Regions from separate parts of the Paenibacillus sp. MZ03-122A genome, predicted to be linked through region 1. Evidence: predicted binding sites of a transcription regulator. Region 1 holds the regulator's gene; each other region holds the start of a gene.
The links. Region 1 encodes Rex, which represses fermentation and respiration genes when NADH is low (regulators of the CRP and FNR family bind a similar motif). Its sites were predicted from a motif close to TTGTGAAATATTTCACAA; they were not measured.

Region 1 (10,829 bases):
AAGGATATCCGTGAGGATCTGATGCGACGGGATTTTACTATGAATGCGATTGCGATGGCAGAACACGGAGAGCGTGTTGACCCATTTGGAGGAGAAGCCGATTTACGAGCCGCTCTCGTTCGTTGTGTAGGCCGAGCCGAGGAACGTTTTGAAGAGGACGGGTTACGGATGCTGCGTTGCATCCGTTTTGCCTCTGTGTTTCGGTTCCGTGTTGCTTACAACACCTGGAAAGGCATGATTCGGCGCAAAGAGGGACTTCGTTACATAGCCATGGAACGTGTGCGGGTCGAGCTGGAAAAGATGCTAGCGGGCCCTGACCCTTTAAGTGGGTTGGAGATGCTGAGCCGTAGCGGATTGCTCGGTTGTACGAAGGTTCCGGTTCCTTGGGAACAATGTGAAGTAGGGGCGCTCAAGGGGATCGTTCAACTGCAAGAAGAACTGCGGTGGGGCCTGCTCTTAATGTCTTGTAGACTTACCTCAGAGGCAGCGGATGAGCTACTAAGAGCTTGGACCTTTTCCAACGCGGTACGACTTCGGCTGGTTCATCTGCTGGAATGGGAGACCGAATTAATCTACAGTGCTGGTGCCATAGCTGGCGATTCCGATCCGGGGGAGTCTGGCATTGTCAACGATGAGGCGCTGCGTCGTAGCTGGATTCGTCTGCTAATTAGACTGGGAAAAGATACAGCTTCAGACTGGCTTGATCTTTACAAGACACTGCCTGCTTCATTCCGCGGATTACCGCCGTGGGTAGAAAAGCATGTGGCGAAAACAGCAGAACTGGCAAGCTCGTGGACAAAGCAGGCTGTAGTCGTTCGTATCAAAGATTTAAATATTACAGGAAATGAACTGGTTCAGGCGATGAATCGACCAGGCGGCCCTTGGCTGGGTCAGATGATGGAACAGCTTTTACAAGCTGTTGCCTGCGGAGATATTCCGAATGAAACAGAAACATTGCTTCAGGAAGCGAAACGGGTGATGAGTAGTGAATAATCATGAAAGATTGTTAGGCATACTGGAGGAAGGTACATCCGATTACGTATCAGGGGAGGAAATCAGCCGACGCCTCTCGGTTAGCCGAACAGCAGTATGGAAGCAGATCAACAAACTGCGTGAGTTGGGCTACAACATTGATGCCTCCTCGCGTCGGGGTTATCAATTGATATCCCGACCGGATCGGCTGCAAGTCTCCAAATTAACCAATATGTTAAATACTCAATCTTTTGGCCAGCGTATTGTTGTACTGGATTCGACGGTTTCCACTCAGCAAGATGCCATGGGTTTGGCAGAAGAGGGCGCGCCAGAGGGGACAGTAGTGCTTGCGGAGGAACAAACGGCAGGTCGGGGACGTTTGGGACGGAAGTGGTATTCCCCTCGTGGCAAAGGAGTCTGGATGAGCATTGTGTTGCGTCCTACCCAGCCCTTGGCTTTTACCCCCCAGCTAACGCTACTTACAGGTGTAGCAGTGTGTAGGGCCATTCGTCGGCTGACGGATGTGGAGGCTGGTATCAAATGGCCAAACGACGTGCTGATTCATGGTCGCAAAGTATCCGGTATTCTGCTGGAATCTGCAACAGAGGATCAACGGGTTCGATACTGTATTGCAGGGATTGGCATTGATGTGAATTTAAATAAAGAAGATTACCCGGAAGAGTTATCGCAGGTGGGAACGTCCTTGAAAATAGAAGCAGGGCGTGAAATTGACCGTACTGTGCTGATCGCCTCAGTGCTGGAAGAGATGGAACAGCTAAGCAAGTTGTATGCCGAGCAGGGGTTTCAGCCTATAGCCATGCTGTGGGAGGCTTTGTCCGTGACTATGAACCGTAGCATACGGGCACATACCGGGCAAGGGATAACTGTAGAAGGTACAGCTGTTGGCTTGGACCCTTCCGGGGCACTCGTAGTAGAAACGGATCAGGGAGAGCGAATTCAGGTCATTTCAGGGGATATACAATTGTAGAAGCGACCCTAGCTATGAAAACGACCGAAATCGTTCTATTCCCTGTGCAAAACTTCACGTGAAAAAGCTGATGTTTTTTGTTATACTGTGCAGGAGGCGGCATCGGACGGTCCGAGCTGCACTCCAGGGGCACATGCTCTACTTTAGCAAGTTTGTAAGACCATCATAACTTCATTTGAAGGTTACGTTGGATTCTGCTCTGAGCCGAACAGGACCGAGACAGAAGGGACGATCTCAAAATGAGTGTCTTTTTTGGCTGTTCGGACCTTTTGATGACGCAGATGTACAGGCGTTCATAAAAGGTTATTTTTTGTGCCAAAAAAAGATGGAAGGGAGCCATTTACAATGGCAGGAAAACAAGCACTGAATATTGTGAAAATGAAAAAAATGAAGCAAGAGGGCATTCCGCTCAGTATGCTGACCGCCTATGATTATCCATCGGCTAAAATAGCCGAGGAGGCGGGAATTGACATGATTCTCGTAGGTGACTCGCTGGGTAACGTAGTTCTTGGTTACGATTCAACCATCCCTGTAACCTTGGATGATATCGTGTACCATTCCCGGGCAGTCGCAAGAGGCGCGGAACATACATTTATCGTAGCGGACATGCCTTTTATGACATATCACAGCAGCGTATCAGAAAGTCTTCAGGGCATCCGCCGTCTGATGCAGGAAGGACATGTGCATGCTGTTAAATTGGAGGGCGGAGCTGAAATTGCCGATGTTGTAAAAGCAACTGTTCAGGCAGGTGTGCCTGTATTGGGACATATCGGGCTTACTCCGCAATCGGTTAATCAAATTGGCGGCTATCGCATTCAAGGCAAGGACGAAGCGGACGCACGCCGGTTAATGGCGGACGCCAAGGCGCTGGAGCAGGCGGGTGCTTTTGGCGTTGTATTGGAACTGGTAACTGAGGAAGTGGCAACAGCGATTTCTAAAGAGCTTTCCATTCCAACCATTGGAATTGGTGCTGGACGTGGATGTGACGGTCAGGTACTCGTTTATCACGATCTGATTCAGTACGCATCGCCTTATTTCAGCAAACGCTTTGTTAAAACCTATGCCGATGTAGGCGGCTTGATCCGCAGCAGCATTGAGCAGTATGTGAGTGATGTAAAAGGGCGGGCATTTCCGGCCGCGGAGCATGTGTTCAGCGCGGATGACCGCGTTGTGGAATCCCTGTATGGTAAGGCAAAAGGACAGACACAGGAACAAGCTAAGGAAAAGGTGGAATCACGCTCATGATCATCGTAAGAGAAGTGGATCAGCTGCGCAAGATTATTGCTGAACGTCGGCAGCTTGGGACAAGCGGAACAAAAAAGGTACACGGTTCTACCTCTTTACAGCAACATAAAGTCGGCTTTGTACCAACAATGGGATACCTGCATGAAGGGCATGCGAGCTTGATGCACAAGGCGCGTGAAATGGCGGATACGGTGGTGCTTAGCATTTTCGTAAATCCGATTCAATTTGGACCGAATGAAGATCTAGACAGCTATCCTCGCGATGAAGCTCGTGATTTGGAGGTAGCGCGGCGCGAAGGAGTGGATATTGTTTTTTTACCAACTGTAGCAGAAATGTATCCACAACCAACCCAAACCAAAATTCGTGTATCCGCTTTGACAGATCGTTTGTGCGGTGCTTCCCGTCCCGGCCATTTTGATGGTGTGACTACGGTGGTAGCCAAGCTTTTTAACATGATAGGTCCTGATTTGGCTTTCTTTGGAATGAAGGATGCGCAGCAGGTTGCTGTGCTCCAGCAGATGGTGACTGATCTCAATATGAACGTGACTATCGTACCTTGTCCCATCGTCAGAGAGGCGGATGGTTTGGCCCTCAGCTCCCGTAATGTGTATTTAAGTGCAGAACAGCGCGAACAGGCGTTGGTGCTGTCTCAGTCACTGCGTAAGGTGCAAGAAGTGAGCGAAGATATAGTAACAAACACAATTACGATTCGTCAGCTACATCAAATGGTGGAGTCCACCATTACTTCCTCTCCTTTAGCGGACATTGATTACATTGAAATATTAACTTTTCCCGGTCTGGAGCCCCTTCTTCCCGAGCAGCGGCTATGTGATGTTCAGGAAGACGTCATCGTAGCGCTGGCTGTGAAATTTGGCAATACCAGACTGATTGACAATATAAGAATACAGAAGGCGGAGGTGCTTTCCCATGTTTAGAACCATGATGAAATCCAAAATTCACCGCGCTACGGTTACGGAAGCTAACCTGAACTATGTGGGGAGTATCACTATAGATGAAGATCTCATGGAGACATCGGATTTGTTGGAGAATGAAAAGGTTCAAATTGTAAACAATAACAATGGAGCTCGACTGGAAACCTATGTTATCCCCGGACCGCGTGGGAGCGGCGTAATCTGTCTCAATGGTGCGGCAGCCCGTTTGGTGCAGCCTGGTGATACAGTCATTATTATTTCTTATGCTTCCATGTCGAATGAAGAGGCCAAAACATACAAACCAACAGTGGTATTTGTTGATGAACATAATAAACCAGCCCAAACGATGAACAAAGAAGTACACGCGACGATCATGTAATGAATGGGAGTGCGGATGAAACCCGTCTTTTAAGCGAAAAATGTGAGTGTATTAATCCATCTTTCATAAGGGCGGGATGCACATGTTCCAGCATGTATTCGCAGAAATGAACAGCATGTTAGATGATATCGTGAAGCATTACCCATCAGCCCAGGGCTCCCGCAGGCAGGAGCTGCTACAGCACTGGAGTCTGCTGCGGAGAATGAGTGACGGAATTATGGATGAGTGGCTGGCCTTTGAGGAAAAAATGGTTTGCCTGCGTGCGGCCGGGTTTTCCGCGGAGACCGATATGTCTGACACGGAGCTGCCTGAAAAAGAGCTGCCAGCTTTTAATCGGGGGCAAGGGTATTATCGATTACTCATGTACCCTGAGGCGATCCAACAATTTGAGCAGGTACTACAGCATTTTCCGAACAGCTGGCAGAGTCGCATGTATATGGGAATGGCCTATTTTCAACTAGATGATCCAGCAGAGGCTGTATGCCATTTTCAGAAGGTGCTGGACCTGACTGAGCAGGCAGGACTGAAGGCGGTCATCTATAATGCGCTAGGCTGTCTGTTGGCAAAGCAGGCTGACGTAGAGGAGGCGCAAAAATGTTTTGCTCTCGCACATCAGTTCGATCCTGCGTTACCCGAGCCGCTGCACAATATGGAAGCCTGTCTGTCCGGTACCGAAAAGCTTCGATACGACAGCTCCATGATGACGTGGATGTAGTTGTCAGACACCGAGCAAGACGATGCATGCCCACCTCTCAGGCGGCGTGTGCATCGTCTTTTTTGGCTGTCTTAATTTCCAAACAGGCGATCTTCTGCTATGCTAATATACAGAGTTATTATTTTTGTAAGTGTCATAAGAAAGGATTAGCCCGAATGAAATTTGCGGTATTGGATTTTGAAACGACAGGCACCCAGTCCGCGGATGACATCATTCAAGTCGGACTTGCAATTATAGATCATGATAACAGCATTTCCCGTGTTTACGGCTCTTATGTAAACCCTGGCAGATCTATTCCCCCTTTTATCACCGGATTGACCGGAATTACAGACGATGACGTCAAGGATGCTCCTGCTCTTGAAGAAATGATGATGGAGCTCGTGCCTATGCTGGACGATGTTGTACTGGTCGGTCATAATGTGGCGTTTGATTTTAATTTTTTGCAAAACGCTCTGGATCGGTGCGGATATTTACCGTTTAGCGGAAGAATCTTGGATACAATGGATTTTCTGAAAATTATGTTTCCATCGCTTTCTTCTTATCAGTTGGGTTTTGTGTCTTCTGAGTTTGGGCTGGCGCATGATCGCCCTCACCAAGCAGACAGCGACGCGTTGGCTACGGCTGAGGTTTTTTTAAAGTGTCTGGGTGAGCTTCAAGCATTACCTTTGATAACGATACAGCGGCTTAGCGATTTGTTTGCAGAGGAAGACAGTGACCTTGGATGGTTTCTTGATGGGGTGCGTGAAGAGAAAGAGCTTGATCCTATTCAGGATCTGGAGGGACATCAGTTTTTTCGTCAGCTTGCGCTAAAAGTGGAAGATTGGACGGAGCTAGCTGCTCCGCGTAGAGAAGATGACCCGAATCCACTGTCAGGTGTTTCCTTTGAGGAGTACATGGATGATGTGCGGGACAATTTGCGTTCATCCTTGAGCCAATATGAGGAGCGCGAGGCGCAGATACAGATGATTGAGGGTGTAAATCAGGCACTGAGTGAAGACAAGCACCTACTGATCGAAGCAGGTACAGGAACAGGGAAGTCCCTCGGCTATTTGCTCCCATCGCTGTATCACAGTGTGAAAAAAGGACAGCGAGTTATGGTAAGTACACATACGATCAACCTGCAGGAGCAATTACGCGAGCGCGACATTCCGATGCTGACCAAGGTGATTCCGTTTCCGTTCCGGGCTGCTATTTTCAAGGGTCGGGGACATTATTTGTGTCTGCGTAAGTTTGAACATAAAATAAACAGAAGAGACTTCGCGACACCGAAGGAAGATTTAATTACAGCTGCTCAGATGATCGTCTGGTTGACGCTAACAGAAACCGGTGATGATGAGGAACTGAATCTGAGCAACCGTGGTGGAGATTTCTGGGAAACGGTGGCGAGTGATTCAGAGTCCTGTCTTGGTCGCTCTTGCCCATGGTTCCGCAAATGCTATTATCATCGTGCACGCCATGAAGCAGGGATAGCGGATGTCGTTATTACGAATCACTCTAAGTTGTTTACAGACGTCAAAGCTAGTCACCAGTTGTTGCCGAGCTATGAACATCTGGTGATTGATGAAGCCCATCACCTGGAGGAAGTAGCTGGTAAGCACCTAGGTATGCATATGAAATATTTCACACTCGTGCATACACTGACACGACTGTTCAAAGACAGCAAGAATGGACAATTGCCTTCACTTCGTCAACAGTTGGCGAAATCGGGGCACGAGAAGTCGACGCATTGGGCCTCAACCATCGATCAGATGTATCCGCTCGTGTTAGAGGTTAAGGAAACTTGGGACCTGCTAAGCGACAAACTGTTTGGCATGTTGCCAGAGCGAAGCGATGCGACACCGGGTGAAACAGGACAGTTTTCTTCCCGTCTCAAACCTTCAGCCAAGCCTGCAAAGTGGGATCAGGCGGGGGCTTTGGAAAATCAGCTATATGTAACGATGAGTGAAATTTTGCGCAAGGGCGACAAGCTGATGCTGGACGTCAAGGAAGAACATGACGATTATGCGGCGGATAGCCTTATTACAGATATCACGGGTCTGCTCAAGGATCTGGCGGGGATTCGAGAAAATTTGCGCTTTTTTATGCGACTCGATGATGAAACAACCGTATACTGGCTCGAAGCGAGTGGGCAATTCCGCAGTAAATCATTACAATTTTATGCGGTGCCCGTCGATGTGAGCCGCCAGTTGAAAGAAATGTTTTTTGACAAAAAAAGAAGCATTATTCTGACGTCTGCTACCTTATCGGTAGATAAGTCGTTTCAGTACATGATCGATCAGCTCGGCTTGCAGGAGGCCGCAGATCAAGAGCGGCTGATGACTTCGCAGCTCCCGTCACCCTTTAATTACAGGGATCAGGTGCTGCTGGTCATTCCACGGGATTTCCCAAGCGTGAAGGGCAGTGTAGGAGATGCACACTTTGTAGATATGCTCGTTAGCTCTCTAGGAGCGACTGCTCAGGCGACGCGGGGGAGAATGCTCGTTCTGTTTACTTCCTATCGGATGCTCCGGCAAGTGTATGAGCCGCTTAAAGAGGCCTTAGCATCCAGCGAAATTACTGTGCTGGGACAAGGTGTGGACAGTGGGAGTCGCAGCAAGCTAACCCGCCGTTTTCAGGAAGCCAAAGCTTCTGTATTGCTGGGAACCAGCAGCTTCTGGGAAGGCGTCGATATTCCGGGGAAGGCTCTGACTTGTCTAGCCATTGTTCGCTTGCCATTTCAACCGCCGAATCACCCGTTGCTGGAGGCAAAAAGCGAGCTGCTCCAGCAGCAGAAGAAGAATCCATTTATGAAGCTGTCTGTACCACAAGCGGTTATTCGCTTCAAACAGGGATTTGGTCGGTTGGTTCGTACAGCGAGCGACCACGGGGTCGTTATCGTTTACGATACGCGTGTGATCGAATCCTATTACGGAAAGCACTTTTTGTACTCGTTACCGGGACCAAAAATGGAGCATATGCCATCGGAGCAAATGGTGCCCCGCATCGCCGAATGGCTCCAATCCGCCCCGGAGACCGAGGCATAACGGACGGACACTAAGTATGTTCGTTACAATTAGGGGGAGCAAGTATGAAATCAGATAAAATTTCAGAGGCTGTCGTACGGAGGTTACCCGTATATTTACGTTATCTGAATGCACTTCACAAACGGGAGGTGGCTACGGTCTCTTCTCAAGAGTTGGGACAGAGGCTAGATTTGAACCCGGCCCAAATCCGTAAAGATCTCGCCTATTTTGGAGATTTTGGTCGGAAGGGTATCGGTTATGATGTTTCTTATCTAATTGAGAAAATACGCCATATCCTGAAAATCGATCAGCAAATTAATGTAGTATTGGTCGGAGCGGGTAATCTGGGGCAAGCTCTTTCGAATTATAACGCTTATTTAAAAGACAATATGAAGATTGTAGCGGTATTTGATGCGTTTCCGGATAAGGTAGGGACCAAGATCAATACATTGGTCGTGCAACCGATGCATGAACTGGAAGCGACTGTGAAAGAAAAAAACATTCGAATCGGGATTATTACCGTACCTGATTTTGAAGCACAGCACGTGGCTGACAGGCTTATTGAGAGCGGAATTGGAGCGATCCTTAACTTTGCACCGACTACTCTCAAGGCACCGGCCAACATTCGGATTCATGCCACAGACTTTACAACTGATTTGCTTAGCCTCGCTTATTATTTGGAGGACGGAAAGGAAGAAACACAATATGACAGTGAATAAATGGATGATTAAAAACGGCTCTTTTGCCGTAAATGGACCAGAATCTGGGGTAATCCATGGTTTTATGATTGTGGAAGATAGCCGCATTACTTACATTGGCGAGACTTTGCCTTCGGGTGAGGAAGAGACGGAAGCGATCGATGGTAAGGGGCTTTTGTTTTTACCTGGTCTGATTAATACTCATGGTCATGCGGCGATGTCTCTGCTGCGTGGGCATGGAGATGACTTGGCACTTCAAGTATGGCTTCAGGAAAAAATGTGGCCTATGGAAGCCAAGTTTACATCTACGGACGTGTACTGGGGTACGTCGTTGTCTGTGCTGGAAATGCTGAAAGGTGGTACAACGACCTTCCTGGACATGTACGATCATATGGATGAGGTGGCTCGTGTAGCTGAAGAGTCAGGTATTCGTGCAAGTCTGATGCGTGGAGCAATTGGACTATGTTCGGAGGAAGAACAGCGAATCAAGCTGGCTGAGGCCGTGACTTTTGCGCGTAACTGGCATGGTAAAGCAGACGGGCGTATTACAACGATGATGTCACCGCATGCGCCATACACCTGTCCACCTGCGTTTATTGAAAAATTCGTACAAGCTGCGCATGATCTGGATTTGCCACTGCATACACACATGTCTGAGACGATCGCCGAAGTGGAGCAAAACGTACGAGACTACGGTTTGCGTCCAGTTGCACACTTGGATAAGCTTGGCTTTTTCTCCCGTCCCTCGCTTGTTGCCCATGGCGTTCATTTGAACGACGAAGAAATAGCTTTACTGGCTGAACGTGGTGTAGCGGTTTCGCACAACCCAGGTAGCAACTTGAAGCTGGCAAGTGGTGTGGCAAGAGTGCCTGAATTGCTGCGTGCAGGGGTTACCGTTTCTCTCGGAACGGATGGTCCTGCCAGTAATAATAACCTGGATATGTTCGAGGAAATGCGTCTGGCAGCACTTATTCACAAGGGTGTATCTGGTGACCCTACAGCAGTTCCTGCGAGTGAAGCGCTGCGTCTGGCAACAGAATACGGTGCAAAGTCAATTGGTTTAAAAGAAGTAGGAGCGTTGGCAGCAGGCAACAAGGCTGACTTTATCGCGCTGGATCTGAATCAGGCACATTTCTTGCCGCGTACAGATCTTATTTCCCATGCGGTATACTCAGCAAGCGCCAAAGACGTGGTTCACGTATGGGTAGACGGTCGTCAGGTTGTGAAAAACGGCGAATGCCTGACTATGGACGAGGAACGCATCAAACATGAGGCACAAGCCGCCTTTGAAGGGCTGCTGTCGCGCTAATTCAGGTGTCACATCCCCTTAGAGAGGAAGCACGGGTTTGAAAAATAAGAAAAAGTGGATAGCGGTCGCCATTTTGGCCGTAATACTGATCCTGGTCAGCATTTTCTGGTATTATTCCTATGTTACTCAAGACCAGGTGGCTGAGAAAAATGCCGCTATCATTAAGGCCAAGCAATCAGGTGGTCTGGTTAGCACGACTCAAACATGGAAGTCTGTGTGGGATCAGGTATATTGGGTGGTTCAAGGGAAAAATGCACAGAATGAAAATATAATGGTGTGGGTTCCTTTTCAAAAAGTGGAGGGACAACCTAACGTACCTGCCGCAGATAATAGCGGTGTTCACACCGAGTTGCTGAAGAACGGAGTCGATGAGCAAAAAATGACGTCAATAATTCAGCAGCAGCTTCCAGGTGCAAAAATTGTAAGGCTTCAGCCGAGTGTGTTCAATGGCGAATATGTGTGGCAGTTGTTTTACGATGATGGAAGTCATCATTACTACACCTTTTATCGTTTCTCAGATGGGGTGGCGACGGGTGTAAAGTATACTTTGCCCAATAACTGAGCTGGTTGAGGATTAGCAGATGTGGAA
Region 2 (10,829 bases), on a different contig from region 1:
TGGATATCGAAACGAGGAGAGGCAGGGCAGGACATCGTAGGAAATACAATCGCATCCAAATTGTTAACCTTCATCAGCTTTTGTACCTCTGCTCTTGCAGCCGGAATATCTTTGCTTATGATCGATTTATAGCTTGCCGATTCTTTCTGGCTTACCGCCTTGATTGCGTCTTTCATTCCTTCAAGGCGCGCAGGATTGACAGGTGTAGCCGAGTTAAGGACCTCCGGTGATTCACTGATCTGAATAATCTCCTCTAAAGTTTTTGGTTGATCTTGTCGGAGGAGGGTGAGATATTTCTCTAACTGAACCTTGAAGTCAGCATCGCCGATTGGTCCAAGAATCGGCGTCCACAAATACTGCGTCTTGTCCGTGAACGATACCTGTACGAATTGAGCACCTTGTTCCTTCATAGCAGCTATAGCCCGATTGGTTATCGCGTCAACCTCACTGTTTTCGCCAAAGAAGTCACCCGCAATACCGATACGAGCGGTTTTAAGTGCATCGGTACTGAGTGCTTTACTATAATCCGGCTCAGCGAGTTTATCCGACATTCTTGTTGAATAATCATTCTTGTCCGTACCGGCCATATAACTGAGCGCGATAGCTGCATCCTTGACACTCCGTGCCATTGGTCCGGTTGTGTCAAACGTCAGAGAAGAAGGGATGACTCCGCTGCGGCTGGTTAGACCAAGCGTAGGTCGAATTCCGACGAGCCCGGTGACGTTCGCCGGTCCGCGAACTGAACCTGAAGTATCCGTACCGAGCCCGAAAACAGCAAAGTTGGAAGCGACAGCGGCGGCGGAACCGCTGCTGGAGCCCGATGCGTCGCGATTAAGATTGTACGGGTTCAACGTCAGCCCCCCGAGGGAACTATAGCCAAGTCTGCCGTAGGAAGCAGCAAATTCGGACATATTCGTCTTGGCAATCACGATAGCTCCGGCATCAATCAATTTCTGGACCACAAAAGAATTTTTAGAAGGATATGCGTTTTTCAGGGCAACAGAGCCGGCCGTAGTCGGCATGCCCACCACATTATAATTATCCTTAACGACGATTGGGATTCCGTGAAGCTCGCTTCTAGGGCCTTTCAACTTGCGTTCCTTATCCAGCTCCTTGGCCAATTCAACGGCTTTAGAGTTTATTGTAATGACCGCATTTATTTTTGGCCCTGCTTTGTCATAATCTTCAATTCGATTCAGATAATATTGAACTAATTGTTCGGAAGTGGTTTGACCGCTATTCAATGCATCCTGAATTTCCTCAATACTTTTCTCAAACGGGTCGAACGTATGTACCTCCCTCTCTTGCGCAACTGGTGTCGCTGTTTCTGCAAGAGCAGAATCGGTTGCACTTAAGCTGACCACGATCATCGAACCTACCATTATTGAGATCGATAGTACTAGCCTTGTCCATGTTTTCCTCATGTTAAGACCTCCTTGATGATGTTCTTGTCATATTATATACCATAGATTAAATCAAATTACTTAAATAATCAATATTAAAAATTTATATATCAGGATAATGGGATTTAACTTGAAGATAAAATCTATAATCATACTCTTTTATGCATAAATGTGATTTTATACTATTTATTATGATATGAAATATGACATGATCGAATGCGCCTATAACCGGCCAAGAATTCATTATTGATGCCGGCAAATATGTGTTACCTAAGTTCGCCAAACGAGCTAATTCTAATAGAGGCCGGCTAATGACGGTGGATCTCAAGATTGAGAAGATCAATATATCTACCATAATATATATATTTTGTATTATAAGGGAAAAAAGTAATTGTTGGATGGTTGGACTAGACACCGGCGGCGAAAAGTGCAGCAAGCAGCAGTACAGGGGGAAGCTCCAATTCAAGCGTTACATCGAAAGATAGGGGAGTCGTTAAGTCAGCTGTAAACACTCCTAGCTCACCGAAGTAGTCTACTGGATGGTTTATTGGGATTAGCCCAGAAAGTATGTGATGTAGCTGCGTCTATTCCTGTATTGGGGGCCATTCCGAAGGCAGCAAGTCAAAAAATAGCTTCGATTCGTTCCGAGGTCGCTTCCTTTGGACCGTCATCCATAGTTAAATATGCGGTAGCCGGTTTGTCCATGATTCCAGCGTACCTTCCCATGGTTGGGGAGTGGTGTTGGGGAAGACGGCCAAGGTTGCTGCTCAAACCTTACATGCGCACACGGAGGAACAGAGGGCCCGTGAACGGCATGCGATGATGGATTTTCTTGGTAAGGTATGGACGAGTGCCAGAGGGTATGGAGAAGTACAATCCGTACATGACTTCATCAACTATGTAAAGGGAGTCAATCAAGCTTCCGTACAAGCCTATAGCGATATTCCCAAGGGGACAATTAATCTATTTACTGAGCGTCTTACATGCCAGAGTTGTACTGATGTAATTATGGACTTTAGAAGAGAGTATCCAAACATTACAGTAAATGTTCTTACAAACGACGGAAAGGTAGTAAAATAGGAAGAAAGGGAAGGGGGGACTGTATGCAAGAATGGGATTATAACGAACTAAGCGAATATGTCAACGAGGTCTTCTCTAATTCTATAAGCGATGGACTAAACGCTCTTCAAGCAGGGGGTCGATGCTTATATGAGTTTGCCAATGTAATTGAGGAGGGGGAAACCGAGAAGATTATATTTTATATTACCTTAGCTTTTTTGCAGATTGAAAAAGGGGTACTATCTCAACGAATCTATGATGAAGTGAAAAGCATTACTAGGGAGTTTGATATAGATAAATTCGTCAGCGAGTTAGGTTTTGATGATGCTAAAGACTTAAGTAAGCGTGTCAAATCAGTAGAAGCAAAGTTTCATATTGTTGAGGTTATTAGTTGACTAGTGTTTTTTCTTGATTTGGGGAATTGTTGTGGGGCTACCCAGTGCCGAATGAATCACTTCACCTCATGATTGCAAACATAACCCTTGTTCTACCTATACAATATTTTTCGTGAAATGAGATGTACGCACATAAAGTCTTGAATAAGTACACCTAAATAACGTAATACCGTTACGACAAACAGGTTGATTATGGTCAGATACCACCATGATTGACCTGTTTTTTGTTATCTTCGTTTTCTCACAGGTTTTTCAAAATGCTACGCAACTGTAGAATACTCCTGACCCTAGAGGATATGCTTATAAATGGAAAGACTCAGAAAGATTTGTGGCTTATATTGGTGAGAGAGTAATCAGTTTGTCAGAAAAGGGAAACGTATTCTTCTCAAGTACCGACAGTACTGATATTTAAAACCTTATTACTAAGCTGCATCCCCAAATAATCTCAACATCATCACCCGCCGAATTGTGGATTTACCGTGCCACGGTTCGCCTCCATTTGAGTAAGACAAGAAAGCCATCAGCCAGTGATTCTGGTTGGTGGCTTTTTATTATGGCTTTATTAATTGAGTTGAAGAGGTTTTACACAACTTGTAGCTTAAAGATATTTCTAAGTGTTCCGGCTGTTTTTTCTTTCACCTTTAAAAGCAACTCAAGCGTTCATCTTCTTTTCTTTCGAAAAGTATTGACACGGATAAGAAATTGTTATATCTTTATATCAAGATAAATGAATTAAAGATAAAACAACAGCGAACAGCGAATTATGAATAGGGAGGTATATACATGATCACCATTTTAGAAAGAATTAATCAGCTTGCAAAAAAAGCAAAAGAAGTTGGCTTAACTGAAATTGAAAAAACGGAACAAACGGATCTTCGCAAAGAATACCTTCAAATCTTTAGGGGTTCTGTACAGAGCATTCTCTTGAATGCTACGATTTATGATCCGAATGGAGATGATGTTACGCCTGAAAAACTTAGAAAAGAACAGGCCCGAGTCGCTAAACAATGAATTTAATTTTATCTAATATCTCTAATTTAATAATCTTTAAATAAATATAATGTGGAGGGTGATTTTTATGTTGGCAAGTGGATTGTTACTGGTACGTTTGGTGGTTGGATTGTTATTGGTGGGGCACGGAGCACAGAAACTTTTTGGCTGGTTTGGTGGCTATGGTCCAAAAGGTACGGGCGGTTGGATGGAATCGATCGGCATTAAGCCTGGAGTATTCATGGCAGTGTCTGCTGGGTTGATGGAATTGTTGGGAGGAGCTCTATTTGCTGTAGGACTACTCACTCCACTGGCTGCATTGTTGATTACGGTGACTATGCTCGGAGCAATTTTCAAAGTACATGGCCCAAACGGGATCTGGGCAACGGCTAACGGCTATGAATATCCGCTAGTTCTTATTGCAGTCGTAATTGGTATTGCGTTGACAGGGGCAGGTTCATATTCCATCGATGCATTACTTAGATAAAACATGATGTGTAGGTCATTAAAAGTCATCAACAATAAAAAATAAAGGTTTCTACGATTAAAGGAGGGTTTCATATGTCACTTCAAACTACAGGTATCCATCATATTACAGCTTTTGCCGGTAATCCGCAGGAAAATGTCGACTTCTATGCCGGCGTCCTGGGACTTCGGTTAGTGAAGAAAACAATCAACTTCGATGCTCCTGAGGTCTACCACTTATACTTTGGTAGCGAGGCAGGAAGTCCTGGAACGATCATTACTTTTTTTCCTGCACCAGGAACTCCCAAAGGGCGAATCGGAGGTGGCCAGGTGGGCATAACCTCGTATGTAGTACCCCCAGGTTCACTTGATTTTTGGCAGCATCGTTTGGAAAGCTTTGATATTCAAGTTACGAAAACGAGCCGTTTTTCTGAACAATATCTTCAATTTGAGGATAATGAGGGCTTACGACTTGAGCTTGTCGAACGTGAGGAAGGAGCGAACAGTACTTGGTCTTACGGTGGTATTTCGGCTGATAAAGCAATTAAGGGGTTTGGAGGTGCTGTGCTATTTAGCGTCAATCCACAGAGAACGATGGATGCATTGGAGAGCATACTCGGATTTACGAAAATCGCTGAAGACGCCGAATATGCCCGTTATCAGTCCGTAGGAGAAATCGGCAACATCGTAGATGTTCCGCTCGCCAAAATGGGTTTAGGCTTTGGTGGAGCAGGCACGGTACATCACATTGCGTGGCGTGCAAAAGATTTTGAACAACATGAAGAATGGAGAAGCGCAGTCCAGCATTATGGATATCAGCCGACTCCCATTATAGACCGCCAATATTTTAATGCGATATATTTCAGAGAAGCAGGCGGTATCCTATTTGAAATTGCTACAGATCCACCGGGATTTGCTAACGATGAACCTACTGAATCTTTGGGACAGGAATTAATGCTGCCAGAGTGGTATGAACCGCAGCGGGCTCAAATCGAGGCGAATCTGCATCCTATTAAAGTGAGAACATTAACGGAAAAACAAAAGTAAGAAAAAGTTGCATATGACTCTTCCATAAGACAGCTTGCCGAGTTTGGCCTGCTCTCAGATGGAGGAGTCTTTTTATTACGGGAAAAATTCATGCGTTTCGTGTCCTTCCGGCCTCTTGCTACTCCACCAGCTTTTCAGACTTCACTAGCATTTCTCGTAACACATGAGCGACTCGACTTTTCCGGTTCGCTGCTTTCTTTTTTATCAAGTGTAATGATTTTTTGTATGCATGAGTATGGCTTTGATCGTAGAACTGTTTGGCTGCAATGCGTAGTGTTCTTCTTAATAACAGTGCTGATGAGCGTGTTAACCTAGAGCGGAATCCCCTGCGCAATACCCGCAATGTATTTTTGTAGGTCTCAAAATCCTCGGATGGAGGGATAAGGGCGAATAAATTTAACGAAGAGTCATTGAATCCGTAGGTTTCATACATGATTCTCAGATTTTCCGTATTTAACACGTTACCTCTAAGATAGGTTGGATGTTCCTGATGATATCCGACCACCTCTTTGATGCAATAAAAAGGGATTTTCAAGCGATGAAGTCTATAGCCAAGGTCCCAGTCCTCGAGTCCATAGAGCACAAACCGTTCATTGAAACCTCCAATACGAATCAAGTGGCTGCGTCTGATGGCTACACAACGAGTAACCAGCAGCATCCAGGGGGCTACGTCCGTTGAGGCAAATTGTTTCTGCGTATTGGGAGGAACCCTTGTGGGACTAACTACTTTAGACAGTGCACCCGTTTGGTGAAGGATATCTTCTGGGGTTATGATCGGAGTAATTTTGTTCGCTGCTTCATAGTTAGCATTCCATAAGTTGGATTGCGTAAGTATGTTGCGACATTGTTCTTTTTCTTCAGGGGAAAAGTCAGGGTAATAGTGGGTAAAAGCATCGTCCCACGAGTGAGGAATGCCTGAAAGCACGGACTTGGGATATTTACGGTGATAACGGCTCACGATCCTAATGAATTCCGGTAACACTACAAAGTCAGCGTCGCAGAAGATGATGTACAGCCCTTTTGCACGGCGCAGTCCCAAATTTCGAACGGCAGATCGACCGCGTTGTTCCTGATGTGACACATAGATAAGAGGATAGGATGCTTTGAAGCCTCCGACCATTTCTTTCGTTCCGTCTGTAGAACCGTCATCAGCTACAATGACTTCGAATAGTTGCTTTGGATAGGTTTGTGTCTCAAATGAAGCGAGTGTGAGCAACAATTGCTGGGCTCGATTATAGGTTGGAATGATGACGCTGTAGCGGATAGCCAATATGATCTCCCCCCCCCACCATTCTTATTAGAAAACGCTTGAACAAGATAAATAATAACAATGTATTCAAGGATTTTAGCCTGGTCTAGTCAAACATCCCTCCAGGTTCGAAACAGGCTTGGTCTTATTACCGATATTAAGGTGGGGGTTCTGTATCTTCTGCTGTTTTGCAGGCACGTTCAGTGGTGTTATGTATGTGTAATCATGGTATTATGCATAGAGATGTAAAGTAAAAGCGAGGGCGCTTCCTATCCGCTGAAAGTCCACTCAGCATACAGAAACAAACATGAGATGAAATGGGCAAGTTATGGTAAACTATATAGAGTTATAGAAGACCTGAAAGAGGAGTACTATATGACACAATTTGTCTATAAGCAAATTATTGACGATCTCAAGATGAAAATTTTTGCTGGAAAGTTTGCAGATATGAGATTGCCAGATGAACGTAGTCTTAGTGAGACTTACCAGGTTAGTCGTAGTTCAATTAAACGTGCTCTGACTAAAATGGAGAATGTCGGAATCATTTTCAAAAAACAAGGTTCCGGGACATTTATTAATCCATTATACATAAGAAATGAATCTATCTTTAACTACGAAGGCTCTAATCTAGGAGTCACTGATAATTTTCAAATGCATGGTAAAAAGCCGAAAATCAAAGTATTGAGTTTTGAGGTCATTCCGCCAACAGAAGAGTTACAGCGCGATTTGTTCTTGGAGACTCATGATTTTGTTTACAAAATTGTTCGCTTACGTCTGTTTGATGATGATCCTTTTATGATTGAAACGGGCTATATCCCCATTAAAATTGTCCAGAATTTAAATCAGACAATTATCGAGGGGTCCATTTTTAATTATTTGGAAGACTCGCGGAACTTGGCTGTCACCAAATCTTTTTTATCCATTTTTGCAGAACCGTCTCAAGAGAATGATCAAAAGCTGCTACATTTAAATGAAAATGAGCCTGTAGGTATTATGGAAGGTGTGTTCTTTTTAGATAACGGTACGCCATTTGAGTTTTCTCATATGCGATTTCATTACAAATATTTGAAATTTAACACCTTTGTATCGGTTCACTAATGATAAGACTGGAGAATTCTCCGGTCTTTTTTTTATGGTTTTGAAAAAAGAATTGGAGTCTGCGATTGCCTCGTTTATTGCAAATTTTATTGGTTTATAATTCTATATATTTTAATGTAAGAGCTTTTTTACTGTCTTTTTAATTTATATTTCATAGTATGTTCAAAATTTCACAAAATTGGACCGTATCACTTGTGAAAAAGGTTGAATTTAATCAGCGTAGCGTTATGATGTACATGTAGATGAAATTTCCGGAAATAAATTACAAACAAAACTACTTAGGGAGTGGACACCATGTCGTTATCACCCGTGTTAGCAGATTATTCATCTAAAACATACTTAGAAAAACTTGATGCATATTGGCGTGCAACGAACTACATTTCGGTAGGTCAGCTGTATTTAAAAGATAATCCTTTGTTGAGAGAGCCTTTAAAAGATTCAGATGTGAAGGTTAAGCCTATTGGACACTGGGGCACAATTCCGGGCCAAAACTTTATTTATGCACATCTAAATCGTGTTATTAATAAATATGATTTGAGCATGCTTTACATTGAAGGTCCTGGTCACGGCGGCCAGGTTATGGTTTCAAATTCTTATCTGGATGGAAGCTACACTGAAATCTATCCGCAAATTACACAAGATATCTCAGGGATGAAGAAATTGTTCAAACAATTCTCTTTCCCTGGCGGTATTGCTTCACATGCTGCTCCTGAAACACCTGGATCTATCCATGAAGGTGGAGAATTAGGCTACTCCCTTTCTCATGGTGTAGGTGCCATTCTGGATAATCCTGATCTGATCTCGGCTGTTGTTATTGGTGATGGTGAAGCTGAAACAGGCCCATTAGCCGCTTCGTGGTTTTCTAACCGATTTATCAACCCCATCACAGATGGTGCAGTACTACCAATCTTGCACTTGAATGGTTTTAAGATTAGTAACCCAACGATTATGTCTCGTCAATCGAAAGAAGAATTGACCTCATACTTTAAAGGTTTGGGTTGGGAGCCGTTCTTTGTTGAAGGTGAAAATCCGGATCACATGCATCCAGAAATGGCGAAAGTATTGGATACGGCTGTCGAGAAGATTGAAGCTATTCAAAAGAATGCGCGTGAAAATAATGACCTTACTCGTCCGGCTTGGCCGATGATTGTATTCCGTTCACCTAAAGGCTGGACGGGTCCGAAGGAATGGGACAACGTGCCGAATGAAAATTCATTCCGTGCCCATCAGGTTCCAATTCCGGTTGATCAAAAAAATATGCAGCACGCACCTGCTTTGTTAGAATGGCTGAATAGCTATAGACCAGAGGAATTGTTCGACGAAAACGGTCGTTTAAACTCTGAGCTTGCTGAAATTTTGCCTACAGGCGATAAACGCATGGGAATGAACCCTGTTGCGAATGCGGGTAACCTCATTAAAGACTTGAAATTACCGGATTTCCGTAACTATACGCTGGATAATTCCGTACCTGGTAAAGTGATTGCGCAAGATATGTCGGTTTTAGGGAAATACGTTAAAGATGTGGTTGTCTTAAATGAAGAAAATCGTAATTTCAGAATCTTCGGACCGGATGAAACGATGTCTAACCGCTTGGCTCCTGTTTTTGAAGTAACCAAACGCCAATGGATGGACCAAATTATTGAACCTAATGATGAATTCTTATCATCCTATGGTCGTGTAATTGATTCTCAATTATCCGAACACCAAGCTGAAGGATTGCTGGAAGGTTATGTATTAACAGGTCGCCATGGTTTCTTTGCAAGTTACGAAGCCTTCCTGCGTGTGGTTGACTCGATGATCACCCAGCACTTTAAGTGGCTGCGTAAAGCAACGGATCAAGGATGGCGTGCAGATATCCCATCACTGAATGTCGTAGCAACTTCAACAGTGTTCCAACAGGATCATAATGGGTATACACACCAAGATCCAGGTTTGTTAGGTCATTTGGCTGATAAAAAACCAGAATTTATTCGGGAGTATCTGCCAGCGGATGCCAATTCCTTGTTGGCTGTTTTCGACACCATTTTAAACGACCGTCAAAAGATCAATTTGGTTGTTTCGTCTAAACACCCACGTCCACAATGGTTTACTGCTGATGAAGCGAAAGAATTGGTGGATAAAGGGTTGAAGATCATTGACTGGGCAAGTACAGATCAAGGTGGAGAGCCTGACCTTGTCATTGCTTCTGCGGGTACAGAGCCAACGATTGAAAGTTTAGCTGCAATTTCTATTTTGCATGAAAAACTGCCTGACTTGAAGATTCGGTACATCAACGTGGTAGATTTGCTGAAATTGAGAAGTCAAAAACTAGACCCGCGTGGATTATCCGACGCCGAGTTTGATCAATTTTTCACAAAGGATAAACCCGTTGTGTTCGCTTTCCATGGTTACGAAGGTCTGATCAAAGATCTGTTCTTTGATCGTCATAATCATAACTTGCATGTACATGGTTACCGTGAGAATGGCGATATTACGACACCATTTGATATGCGTGTATTGAATCAAATGGATCGTTTTGACTTAGTGAAGGAAGCTGTTCTCAACTTACCTGACGCTGGGAAGTACACCAACATTGTGGATGAAATGGATGCTACGATTAAGAAACATCATCAATTCATTCGCGAAGAGGGTATTGACTTGCCAGAGGTAGAGAACTGGGTATGGAATGGCTTGAAATAAAAATACAGACACTTCAACTTTGTGTTGGACAACCAAGCCATCAAGCATGAAGTGGAATATATGATTTGGTAGTGGTATACAAGTGCCTGACCCCTTGACTTCAACTATGATTTCAATGGGGATCAGGCGCTTTTTGATTTAGCACACAGAGAACTTGGTAGGGAAGTTACGAGCTAGTGGGTATATACATATATAAGGAACGAAATGGATTGCTATATTTTGCCGGAGCTTCGAAGAGGTATTATGTTATATGAGAATAGTAAAGGAGGTTGTTAATATGAACCAACAAATTCCAGAGAAGGTATTGAATGATGGCATTAAAGTGCCCGTCATTGGATTTGGGACAGCTGGATTGAAGGGTGCAGACGGAGTGAGGGCGATTACCAGCGCGATTGATGCAGGTTACCGTCTGATCGACACAGCGTTCAACTATGAAAATGAGGG
Region 3 (10,829 bases), 150 kb from region 1:
GAGTAGGCAGTACGGTCATAGGATCTGCATTCGCATCCACCATAATGACCGTATATTGGATTGGTTGATCCGTGTATAGATCGGACAATAGAGAAATGACCTGCTTTTGCTTCATTTTTTTCTCGTTCAAATCCTGCAAAATAATACGGCTTTCACCCGGATTCAGAACCGTACTAGAACGTTTGCTTCCATCTATCATAGATTGAAAATATTTTTGAATTGAAACTTTACCCGCTGCCGTCGCAAATTCAGATGGTCCAGCAAAACCGGAATTTTCGACATTCAGGTTGGTAGCAGTAATATTGTTGTTTGTCGCAATCACGTACATTTTCACATCTCGACCCGTTTCATTCACATGATGGACGAGTATGCGCGTGCTGCCTGATCCGGTTTCCTGATACACAATTCCGTCCTGAAATACACGTTCCGGGCTGTTAGCACGGATCAAAAGACGCGGAGAAGATGTACTAGTCAAAGGAATGGTAGCCATGGTAGGCACCTGACTGCCGTCTACTGTATATTTATCACCATATGGTGTGAAGATTTTATTGAAATCATCTTCGTTGTACAGCAATTCATTCGTAATTTTAATTGTTTCACTTTTGGTACCTGTTGCGCCGTGCTTATCAGTCACAGTGAGTGTGATTGTTACATCACCTGGTTGGAAGAAGGCAAGTTTCTTATTCTCCCAATCACGCTTAGTGATAGAATTCTCATCATCTGTACTCAGGTCGGTAATCGTGATTTTCTCACCCATTTTGTACTCTTTTTTATCAGTTGTAAACAGAGCCACTGGCGGCTGATTTGGTGGTCTTACTGTAATTGTAACTGAGTAAGGATCACTCCAGTTCCCAGCAGAGTCAAGAACAGAATAGGTAACTACATATGTACCCGGCTCCTGAAATACGTCCTGCTTACCTTCCCAACGTTGGTTCACAATCGGAAGACCTGTAGGAGAAGATTCCTTCGTCAAATACGTAACTTGGGTTTCGCCCGCATAGATATCTTTTTGTTGAACCGTGAAGGAAGCTTTAGGTTTCTGATTCAAATCCATGATAACTTGTTTAGTCGTATTATTCACAGTATAAGGAATATTTAAGGCCTGTGTAATCGAGGTCAATGGCACCATAAATACGTTCTTTTGCTGAAAAGCCGGTCCCTTCATTTGTCTGGCTTCACCGTTAACCGTATAAACCTTGCTGTCTGTTTTGAAGCGCATGACATTTGTTCCTTGTGTGATTACGGTTTCTTTGGTGGCAGTGTCATAACTAAACTGCAATCCGACACGGCTGACAAGTGAACGGATAGCTACATAGGAAACTCCGTCCTTCACGGTCATCGGCTGAGTTGCTGTGTACACCTGTCCGTTTTGTTCCATTTTCGCGCTGTTTAAGTACAAAATCAATTGATTAGCACCCATGGATGTTGGAGCTCCACCAGGATTGGTGATCGTTCCGTCTCCAACGTATACATCATTGGATACGTTCGATCCGTTGGTTGTATCCGTAGGTAGGCCAGTCAATGGATCATTGGATACGCCTGTGTTATTAGGTGCCACCGTGTCATTTTGTGTGCTAGTTCCATCTTGATCTCCGATGCTATTCTGAACGCCTGAATCAGCAGCATTGGCCTGAGCCTGCTGTGCGCTAACCGAATCGGTGGATTGAACGGTTGTTGATGCTGCTTCTGCTCCTACAGGCGCTACTGCGGCCACCTGAGCTACTGCCAAAGCGGTGAGCATGGTCCATTTCTTGAAATTCATTGTCTGTCTCCTTCTATCACCAAATTATTATCATTCCCGTAAAAAGTCATACTATTAGACGCGTCAGTTGTTAAAAAGTTTCTGGAGATTTTGCTTATCATGAAAAAAAGGGAACTTTCTCCTGTGACTGCAAAGAAATAAATAGAATATCGTTTAGATATTCTCAGAGTGTCGAGAAAGTCTAGAGGACTTTTCGACACTTCTATTTTTATATGGGGAGACGCATCTTTTAAAACAAAAATCGATTTAAAACGATCTGAGGACCCTAGTTTTTAGACCACTAAGACAGTTTTAAACCCCCTGCAAAAAAACAGGGGGTTTCTCGACAGCCTGAGAATATCGTTTAGATATTCTATTCATTGGACTTAATACACTGAAAATCTATTAAACAAGCAATAGCAATAACAAGACGGGTTTCTCTTCCACTTATTTATCTAATCTCAAAAAAATTTCTTAATTTAAATAAAGTCTTTTTCATGTTTTATATATAAGCAAAATATATAATTCCAAAATGCATAGAATAAAGATATGTACAAAAAAGCGGAAAACAAAATAAGGGTTGCTTACCAGTAAAAATATAGATCTATTAAAAAAGGGTGTCCCAAGTCATAAATTGACTTTAGACACCCAATAAATAATCTATCTATCAAGGCCAAGTTAGAGTAAAAGTTCCGTTATTATTATAGGATTGGACGCGAACTGTATGATAGCCATATAAACCACTCACATGAAAACTAGTTCCTTCACTTGGATTTCTATCTCGCTGGTAGACATGTCTACCGTTACTATCATAAATATCAATACTATATAAATCTGAACTGCTTAGACTCGTATAAATCTGAACATCTAGAGAGCCGTTCAAATAAATAGAGGCGGAGGTTTGACCAAGTTGATATGATCTTGATCCTTGAGGTGTAACTACACTCTCAGATTGTACAATAGATGATTGCGAACTTGAGTTTAAGCTAACTCCACTTTCTTCAGCATAGGTTTGTTGAGTAGGTAATAAACTTAAAGTTAAAGTGAGAGCTGAGAGAGCAGTTAAACCTAACAACTTAGATTTTTCCATGTTTCTTGTCTCCTTTATTTTTTAGTTTCTACAAATTAATACTATAACAGTTAGGCGAAAAAGTAAACATTTTTTTCCTTATTATAATATGTTTGAGTTTTTATTTTAATAATTCCTGAAATATAGTTATTATTCAAAGATTATAAAACAATTACAAACAAATTTTGGGTTGAATGACTTTCAAAAAAATATAGAGCAATCTCTAGAAGCTAAACCTTATATGGTATTCGTGTTTTCACTATCCCACCCAAATGCAGTGTAGTATATTTATACGGCTAAATGTTCATAGAAATAACCTTTATCTCGATTGAGATTTCCTTCATTTAATCATATCGCTTTAACTTCTACCAAATACAATACAAAATTGTATAAAATCAATGCTCCTACTAGTCAAAACTCAAAGTATACGTCTGAAAATACAACCTACTATTAGAGCATTTAACCTCAAAAGAACTACCCTAAAAGAAGCAATTGGATCCTCACTTAAAATTTTCTTTTACGTATCTTAATGCTAAGAATTTATACCCTTTTACCAAAGTAAGAAAAAGTGGATAGCCAAAGGCATTTCTATTTTAAAAACATTAAATATTTCAAAAAAATAAAACAGCTTGCACCATTTCAATATTGGTACAAGCTGATTATTTAGTCTTCTTTATTTTTCCTAATTAAAAAATACGAACATTTAACCTTTTTAATATCTCTAATACAAACTACCCCAATATTATAACGGACGACAGACAGCATTCTTTCCAGCAGTCTCCAGACGACCCTCTTCAATGAGTCGGTAAGCACGTTGAACTTCTTCATCTGTAGGAGATGGAACTCCCTCCAACGGATACTCCTTACCAAGCATTTCCCATTTGTAAACACCCATTTGATGGTAAGGTAAAATTTCGAATTTCTCGACTCCGTTCAACGTTCCGATAAACCGTCCCAAATTCAATAAATCTTGCTCGTCATCATGAATACCCGGTACAAATACGTGTCTAATCCACATTTTGCGCCCTTGCTCAGACAACCAGCGAGCCGTACTTAGCATACGGTCGTTAGACTTGCCTGTAAGCTTAATATGCTTGTCATTGTCAATATGCTTAATATCCAGTAGCACCAAGTCTGTTACGTCCAGCAGTTCATGGATACGGCCCGCGTCATTAAATCCGTTACTGTCCAGTGTCGTGTGCAAATTCCACCGACGTTTTACTTCTTTAAACAGCTCTTCGACAAAATGAGCTTGCAGCGTCGGTTCTCCACCGGATACGGTCAATCCGCCTCCGGAAGAACGGTAATAGGCTAAATACGGCTCAATCTCAGCCAATACCTCCTCCAACGTCATCGGATTACCTTCATTCAAGGCCCAAGTGTCCGGGTTATGGCAATATTGACATTTCAACAAGCATCCTTGCATAAAGAGCACGAAGCGGATGCCGGGACCATCGACGGTCCCGAAGGTTTCCAATGAGTGTATGTGACCTTTCAACATGTTGCATCATCCTTCCCGCATCCGCTATGCGTGCGTCATTGTAATACTTATTTACATTGTACCGTGGAAAGTACGGTTAATAACATCCAATTGTTGTTCACGAGTCAGCTTGATAAAGTTAACGGCATAGCCGGAAACACGAATCGTAAGCTGTGGATAGTTTTCTGGGTGCTCCATTGCATCCAACAGTTGTTCGCGAGCAAACACATTGACATTCAGATGATGTGCGTGGCTTCCAAAGTAGCCATCCATCATCGAAACAAGGTTTGTTTTGCGTGTTTCTTCTTCTTTACCCAGTGCTTTAGGCACGATGGAGAAGGTGTTCGAGATACCATCCAGACTGTGTTCATAAGGCAATTTGGCTACGGAACTCAGAGATGCCAAAGCACCTTTTTTATCACGACCGTGCATTGGGTTTGCCCCTGGTGCAAACGGTTCGCCTGCTTTACGTCCATCTGGTGTTGTACCTGTTTTCTTACCGTACACCACGTTTGAAGTAATAGTCAGTACAGATTGAGTAGGAACCGCATTACGATAAGCTTTATGCTTGCGAATCATACTCATGAAGCTTTCTACCAGTTCCACAGCGATGTTATCTACACGGTCATCGTTGTTACCATAGCAAGGATATTCGCCTTCGATTTCAAAGTCAACGGCAATCCCTTTTTCGTTACGGATTGGTTTAACTTTTGCAAATTTAATGGCACTCAAGGAGTCGGTAGCAACTGACAGACCCGCAATACCACAAGCCATGGTACGGAGAATATCACGATCATGCAACGCCATTTCAATGCGTTCGTAACTATATTTATCATGCATGTAGTGAATAACATTCAAAGTGTTCATGTACAGTTTTGCCAACCATTCCATCATAGGTTTGAAGCGGCTCAACACTTCTTCATAATCCAGAACTTCACCTGTAATGGCTGGGAATTCAGGCCCTACTTGAACGCCAGATTTTTCATCTTTACCACCGTTAATTGCATACAGCAGAGCTTTAGCCAAGTTGGCACGAGCACCAAAGAATTGCATTTGCTTACCGATTTTCATTGCCGATACACAACAAGCAATACCATAATCGTCTCCATAAATTGGACGCATCAGATCGTCATTTTCGTACTGAATGGAGCTAGTTTCAATAGAAACTTTCGCACAATACTTTTTGAAGCCTTCAGGCAATTTTTCCGACCACAGTACAGTCAGGTTCGGCTCCGGTGCAGGTCCCAGATTGTAGAGGGTGTGCAGGAAACGGAAGCTGTTTTTAGTTACCCGAGTTTCTCCAGTTACGGACATACCACCAATGGACTCAGTAACCCAAGTTGGATCTCCACTGAATAGTTCATTATAGTCAGGTGTGCGCAAGAACTTAACAATACGCAATTTCATAACAAAATGATCGACTAGTTCTTGAGCTTGTTCTTCTGTCATTGTACCCTCTTCCATATCACGTTGAGAGTAAATATCAAGGAAGGAAGATACACGTCCTAAGGACATTGCTGCACCATTTTGTTCTTTGATTGCTGCAAGATATCCAAAATATACCCATTGGAAAGCTTCTTTCGCATTGTTAGCAGGTTTGGAAATATCAAAACCGTGCTCAGCAGCCATTTGTTTCAGTTCATTCAAAGCACGAATTTGTTCGGAAATTTCCTCACGAAGACGAATTACGTCTTCTTCCATGGAATCAACTTCAAGGCTTTTCAGTTGCAGCTTTTTATCTTGGATCAAGAAGGCTACACCATACAAAGCTACACGACGATAGTCACCGATAATACGACCACGACCGTATGCATCTGGCAGACCAGTAATGATACCAGCTTTACGGGCTGCTCTCATTTCATCTGTATAAGCGTCAAATACACCTTGGTTGTGAGTTTTACGAATATGAGTGAAGATATCAATGATACTTTCTGGTACTTCAAAACCATAGGCTTTACAAGCGTCGATCATCATCCGAATTCCACCAAACGGCTGCAAAGAGCGTTTGAATGGAGCATCTGTTTGTACACCGACAATTTGCTCTTTATCCCGGTCTAGATAACCCGGTTTATGTGAAATAATAGTGGATGGCGTATTCACGTCTACATCAAGCACGCCGCCGTTTGCCAACTCTTTTTTAGTAAGATCGGATACAATATCCCACAATGCAGTTGTGTTGGCGGTAGGACCAACCAAAAATTCTTCATTGCCAACATAAGGTAAGATATTAGTTTCAATAAAATCGTTGACGTTGACTTCTTTAGTCCATTTGCCTTTTTTAAAACCTCTCCAGCCAGATTGTTGCTCTTGTAATTCTCTCTCAATCACCGACATGTAAATCCCTCCAAATTGTTTGGTCTTCCGGACTTGTGATTTTTTTCACGATAAAGCTATTTCTTGAGCCCGGCCTTTTCACCGATGCCTTACGCTCAGTGTCGGGACCTTTCTTACACCCTTATTGTAGAATAATGATAGAGTGTAGTATGTGACAAAAATCACAATATGAGTGATTTTTGTCACTTTATTTTCCCTAGCTTCACGCCTATATCCTTAGCCTTGCCGTTCACCTCCCTTCCCAAACCAACAGGCCCTCTATATAGAGAGCCTGCATCGGTATTGAACGAGAAAATGCTTTTTCACAAGCCTCTTCGTACCTATTATATTATTGGTCAAAACGTCCGTAGAAGGCATTGCGATAGACATCAGCCAACTCAGTAACCAGCGGCAACTTCGGATTCGCAGTTGTACATTGATCTTCAAATGCGCGGTCAGCCAGATAGTCTACACGTGATTCGAAATCCTTTGCATCGAAACCGATTTGTTGGAACGATTCCTCGATACCAAGTGTTTTATTCATTTTACGGATCGCTTCGATCAAGCTGTTAACCCCTTCTTCGGTGGTGCGTGCAGGCAGTCCCAGTATGCGCGCGATTTCTGCATAACGCTCATCCGCAACAAAGTGCGAATATTTAGGGAACGAAGCAAATTTTGTCGGTTTTTTCGCATTATAGCGAATGACGTGCGGCAATAAAATGGCATTCGTGCGGCCATGCGCTGTATGGTATTGTCCACCCCATTTATGTGCAAGACTGTGGTTAATGCCCAAGAATGCATTAGCAAATGCCATACCAGCAAGTGTAGAAGCATTATGCATTTTTTCACGAGCCAGCTTATCACCAGTCAGAGCCGATTGTTCTAGGTATTGGAATACCAATTGAATGGCTTTAATTGCCAGACCATCTGTGTAGTCATTAGCCATTACGGACACGTAAGCCTCGATAGCATGTGTCAGAACATCCATACCTGTGTCCGCTACAGCTGTTTTAGGTAGCGAATATACAAACACTGGGTCAATAATTGCCACATCAGGAGTCAACTCATAGTCAGCCAGTGGGTACTTCGTGTCGCCCAGGTTTTTGTCTGTAATTACTGCGAACGATGTAACTTCGGAACCTGTACCCGAGGTTGTAGGGATAGCTACAAATTGTGCTTTTTGGCCCAGACGTGGGTACTTGTAAATCCGTTTACGGATATCCATGAATTTTTGTTTTAAATTATTGAAATCAGTATCTGGATATTCATAGAACATCCACATGCCTTTAGCAGCATCCATTGGGGAACCGCCACCCAGTGCGATGATGCAATCCGGTTGGAAACGTCTCATCATTTCAGTACCACGTTCTACCGTAACTGTCGATGGATCTGGCTCTACTTCAGAGAACACTTCGATAGCTACTGGTGTTTGGCGTTGATGCAGATAATGAATAACACGATCTACATATCCCAGTTGTACCATCATAGGGTCTGTGATAATGGCTACACGTGTGATATCAGGCATTTTAGCAAGATACTGTGTCGAGTTTTTCTCAAAATAGATTTTGGAAGGTACTTTGAACCATTGCATATTCACCGTCCGTTTCGCCACCCTTTTCACATTAATCAAATTGACTGCCGATACGTTCGACGAAGTCGAGTTACGACCATACGAACCGCAACCGAGTGTCAACGAAGGAAGGTTGGTGTTGTAAATGTCGCCAATCGCACCATGTGTGGAAGGTGCATTTACAATGATACGTCCTGTTTGCAGACGGTTTGCGAAGCGAGCGATAACGTCCTCATCGTTCGAATGAATAGCGGACGAGTGGCCCATGCCCCCGAATTCCACGACTTCAGCAGCACGTTGAATACCTTGTTCCGCATTTTTTACTTTATAGCAAGCCAATACAGGACTCAATTTTTCCGCAGACAATGGGAATTTTGTTCCTACCCCTTCAATCTCAGCGACCAAAATTTTAGTTCCTGCTGGTACTGTGATACCACTCATTTCAGCAATTTTCACAGCAGACTGCCCCACGATTGCTGGGTTCACTGCACATTTCTCGACATTCATAGCTCCTTGAGTGAGCTTAGCTGCTTCTTCTTTATTTACAAAATAGCAGCCGTTAGCGATCATCAATTTTTTCACTTGTTCGAAGATTGGCTCTTCGATAATAACCGCTTGCTCGGAAGCACAAATCATACCGTTGTCGAAAGATTTAGAGAGGATGAGATCGTTCACAGCCTGCTTGATGTCTGCTGTTTTTTCAATAAAGCAAGGCACGTTACCTGGGCCTACACCCAGAGCAGGTTTACCGCAGCTATATGCCGCCTTAACCATGCCTGATCCACCAGTTGCCAAAATCAGCGCCACATCAGGGTGGTTCATCAGTACATTGGTCTTATCCATCGAAGGTGCTTCAATCCATTGAATACAATCAGCTGGAGCACCATGTTTAACAGCTGCTTCGAGCAAGACGCGGGCTGCTTCCGCACTACACGATTGAGCAGATGGATGGAAACCGAAAATGATTGGGTTACGTGTTTTAATGGCAATCAGCGCTTTGAACATCGTAGTCGAAGTCGGGTTTGTCACTGGAGTGATCCCCATGATAATGCCGACTGGCTCTGCTATCTTTTGAAAACTGTCAAAATCATTGTCCTCAATGACACCGACGGTTTTTTCATTTTTGATACTATGATAGACATATTCTGTTGCAAACATGTTTTTGGTGATTTTGTCCTCGTACACACCGCGTCCTGTTTCTTCAACAGCCATCTTCGCTAGGTACATGTGTTTATCCATCCCTGCGAGTGCCATAGCTTGTACGATTTCGTCAATCTGTTCCTGATTCATACTCATGAAAGCTTGCTGTGCCCGGTTCCCCCGGTCAATCAGCGTTTGAATATACTGCTCTGCGCTTTGCTCTTTTTGGATAACCTCGTTTTTAACAGCCATTTCCCTCATCCTCCTGTTATCTCGTGTACTATCTCTTGTTCACGCACTGATCGTAACACAGCTTTTCAAGATATATTGTGATTTTTTTCACAATCTATTTAAAATTTTATTTTATGAAGTGAATTAAATCACAAAGTTTGGAATTCTGCCACTTTTACCCCCTCTTCTTGCCCCAAAAACGCATTGCGCAGGTATATAATGAATTTGAATTGATCAAGTTGCAGATAAAAAACATAGGATACAAAGGGGAAATGGACGATGAGAAACCCTACAAATGTAATGGAAGCCCGCGGCAACACCTGTTGCTTCTCGGAGGCCAGCTTCAACCGGTTGCAAGTGATGATGAAAGATCGAGTTATGCCTGAAAGCTCGCATCTGTTCTGGGAAGGAGATACAGCGGATAAGCTGTTTTATATTAAGCGCGGACGCGTGAAAGTAACCAAAACAACGGATGAAGGTAAGGAACTTATTCTATATATGTATCAAAGCGGCGATCTTGTTGGTCAAGCTGATCCATTTTTCGGTACTAAGCATTCCTTTTCTGCTGAGGTTCTGGAAGATAGTGATATTGGCGTAATCGATCATACAGATTTGGAACTGCTTATTTGCCAGCATTGTGATTTTGCGATTGACTTTATGAAATGGATGGGTTCGCATCACCGTATTACTCAGACTAAGTTCCGCGATTTGATGATGTACGGCAAGCCAGGTGCTTTATGTTCAACACTCATCCGTCTATGCAATACCTATGGTGAGCCTCACGGCGAACATATCCTGATTCATAAGAAAATTACTCATACTGACTTATCTAATATGATCGGTGCGACTCGGGAAAGCGTAAACCGGATGCTTAGTGATCTACGTAAGAAAAATGCAGTAGAATACGATAACGGCATGATTGTTGTCAAGGATTTGGAAATGCTGCAAGGCGTGTGTCATTGTGAATTGTGCCCTCGTGAGATTTGCCGGATATAATGAATCGTTATTTATGTAAAAGGGAGTGTTATAAGCCATTATAGCTTATAACACTCCCTAATTTATTTCCACTCCCCTACTTATACAGGAGCAGTAGCGAAGCATTTTAACAATAGTCCTTCTTCTGGCAACAAACTTTCTAAAACTGTAAGCATAGATAACTTAAATTCCCCATCTCATAGCTTCTATGGATGACCTTGGCTTTGTTTGCAGGATTTCCACTCCCCATCGCAATAAACAACGGTACAAAGTGCTCTGCTCTTGGTACGGCCTGACGAGCATACGGTGC

Region 2: NLX74_RS21050 (phosphoketolase family protein) is a predicted target of Rex. The motif match lies at 7,865-7,882, and genes of this name have one in related genera.
Region 3: adhE (bifunctional acetaldehyde-CoA/alcohol dehydrogenase) is a predicted target of Rex. The motif match lies at 9,641-9,658, and genes of this name have one in related genera.

The regions. Positions count from the first base shown of each region.
Region 1 covers NZ_JANAVI010000003.1:238,725-249,553, forward strand. Annotated here, with positions in the region: gene NLX74_RS08315 (CCA tRNA nucleotidyltransferase) at 1-993, shown strand, start outside; gene NLX74_RS08320 (biotin--[acetyl-CoA-carboxylase] ligase) at 986-1,960, shown strand; gene panB (3-methyl-2-oxobutanoate hydroxymethyltransferase) at 2,306-3,205, shown strand; gene panC (pantoate--beta-alanine ligase) at 3,202-4,140, shown strand; gene panD (aspartate 1-decarboxylase) at 4,133-4,516, shown strand; gene NLX74_RS08340 (tetratricopeptide repeat protein) at 4,599-5,231, shown strand; gene dinG (ATP-dependent DNA helicase DinG) at 5,387-8,254, shown strand; gene NLX74_RS08350 (redox-sensing transcriptional repressor Rex) at 8,299-8,952, shown strand; gene NLX74_RS08355 (amidohydrolase) at 8,939-10,240, shown strand; gene NLX74_RS08360 (cell wall elongation regulator TseB-like domain-containing protein) at 10,278-10,802, shown strand.
Region 2 covers NZ_JANAVI010000013.1:40,476-51,304, reverse strand. Annotated here, with positions in the region: gene NLX74_RS21090 (amidase family protein) at 1-1,424, opposite strand, end outside; gene NLX74_RS21085 (deaminase domain-containing protein) at 2,142-2,483, shown strand; gene NLX74_RS21080 (Imm3 family immunity protein) at 2,507-2,857, shown strand; gene NLX74_RS21075 (DUF896 domain-containing protein) at 3,641-3,868, shown strand; gene NLX74_RS21070 (DoxX family protein) at 3,936-4,334, shown strand; gene NLX74_RS21065 (ring-cleaving dioxygenase) at 4,409-5,359, shown strand; gene NLX74_RS21060 (glycosyltransferase family 2 protein) at 5,478-6,629, opposite strand; gene NLX74_RS21055 (GntR family transcriptional regulator) at 6,984-7,706, shown strand; gene NLX74_RS21050 (phosphoketolase family protein) at 8,001-10,385, shown strand; gene NLX74_RS21045 (aldo/keto reductase) at 10,663-10,829, shown strand, end outside.
Region 3 covers NZ_JANAVI010000003.1:86,954-97,782, reverse strand. Annotated here, with positions in the region: gene NLX74_RS07555 (copper amine oxidase N-terminal domain-containing protein) at 1-1,762, opposite strand, end outside; gene NLX74_RS07550 (T9SS type A sorting domain-containing protein) at 2,409-2,831, opposite strand; gene pflA (pyruvate formate-lyase-activating protein) at 3,553-4,311, opposite strand; gene pflB (formate C-acetyltransferase) at 4,363-6,624, opposite strand; gene adhE (bifunctional acetaldehyde-CoA/alcohol dehydrogenase) at 6,953-9,565, opposite strand; gene NLX74_RS07530 (Crp/Fnr family transcriptional regulator) at 9,824-10,540, shown strand; partial or broken gene NLX74_RS07525 (DODA-type extradiol aromatic ring-opening family dioxygenase) at 10,680-10,829, opposite strand, start outside.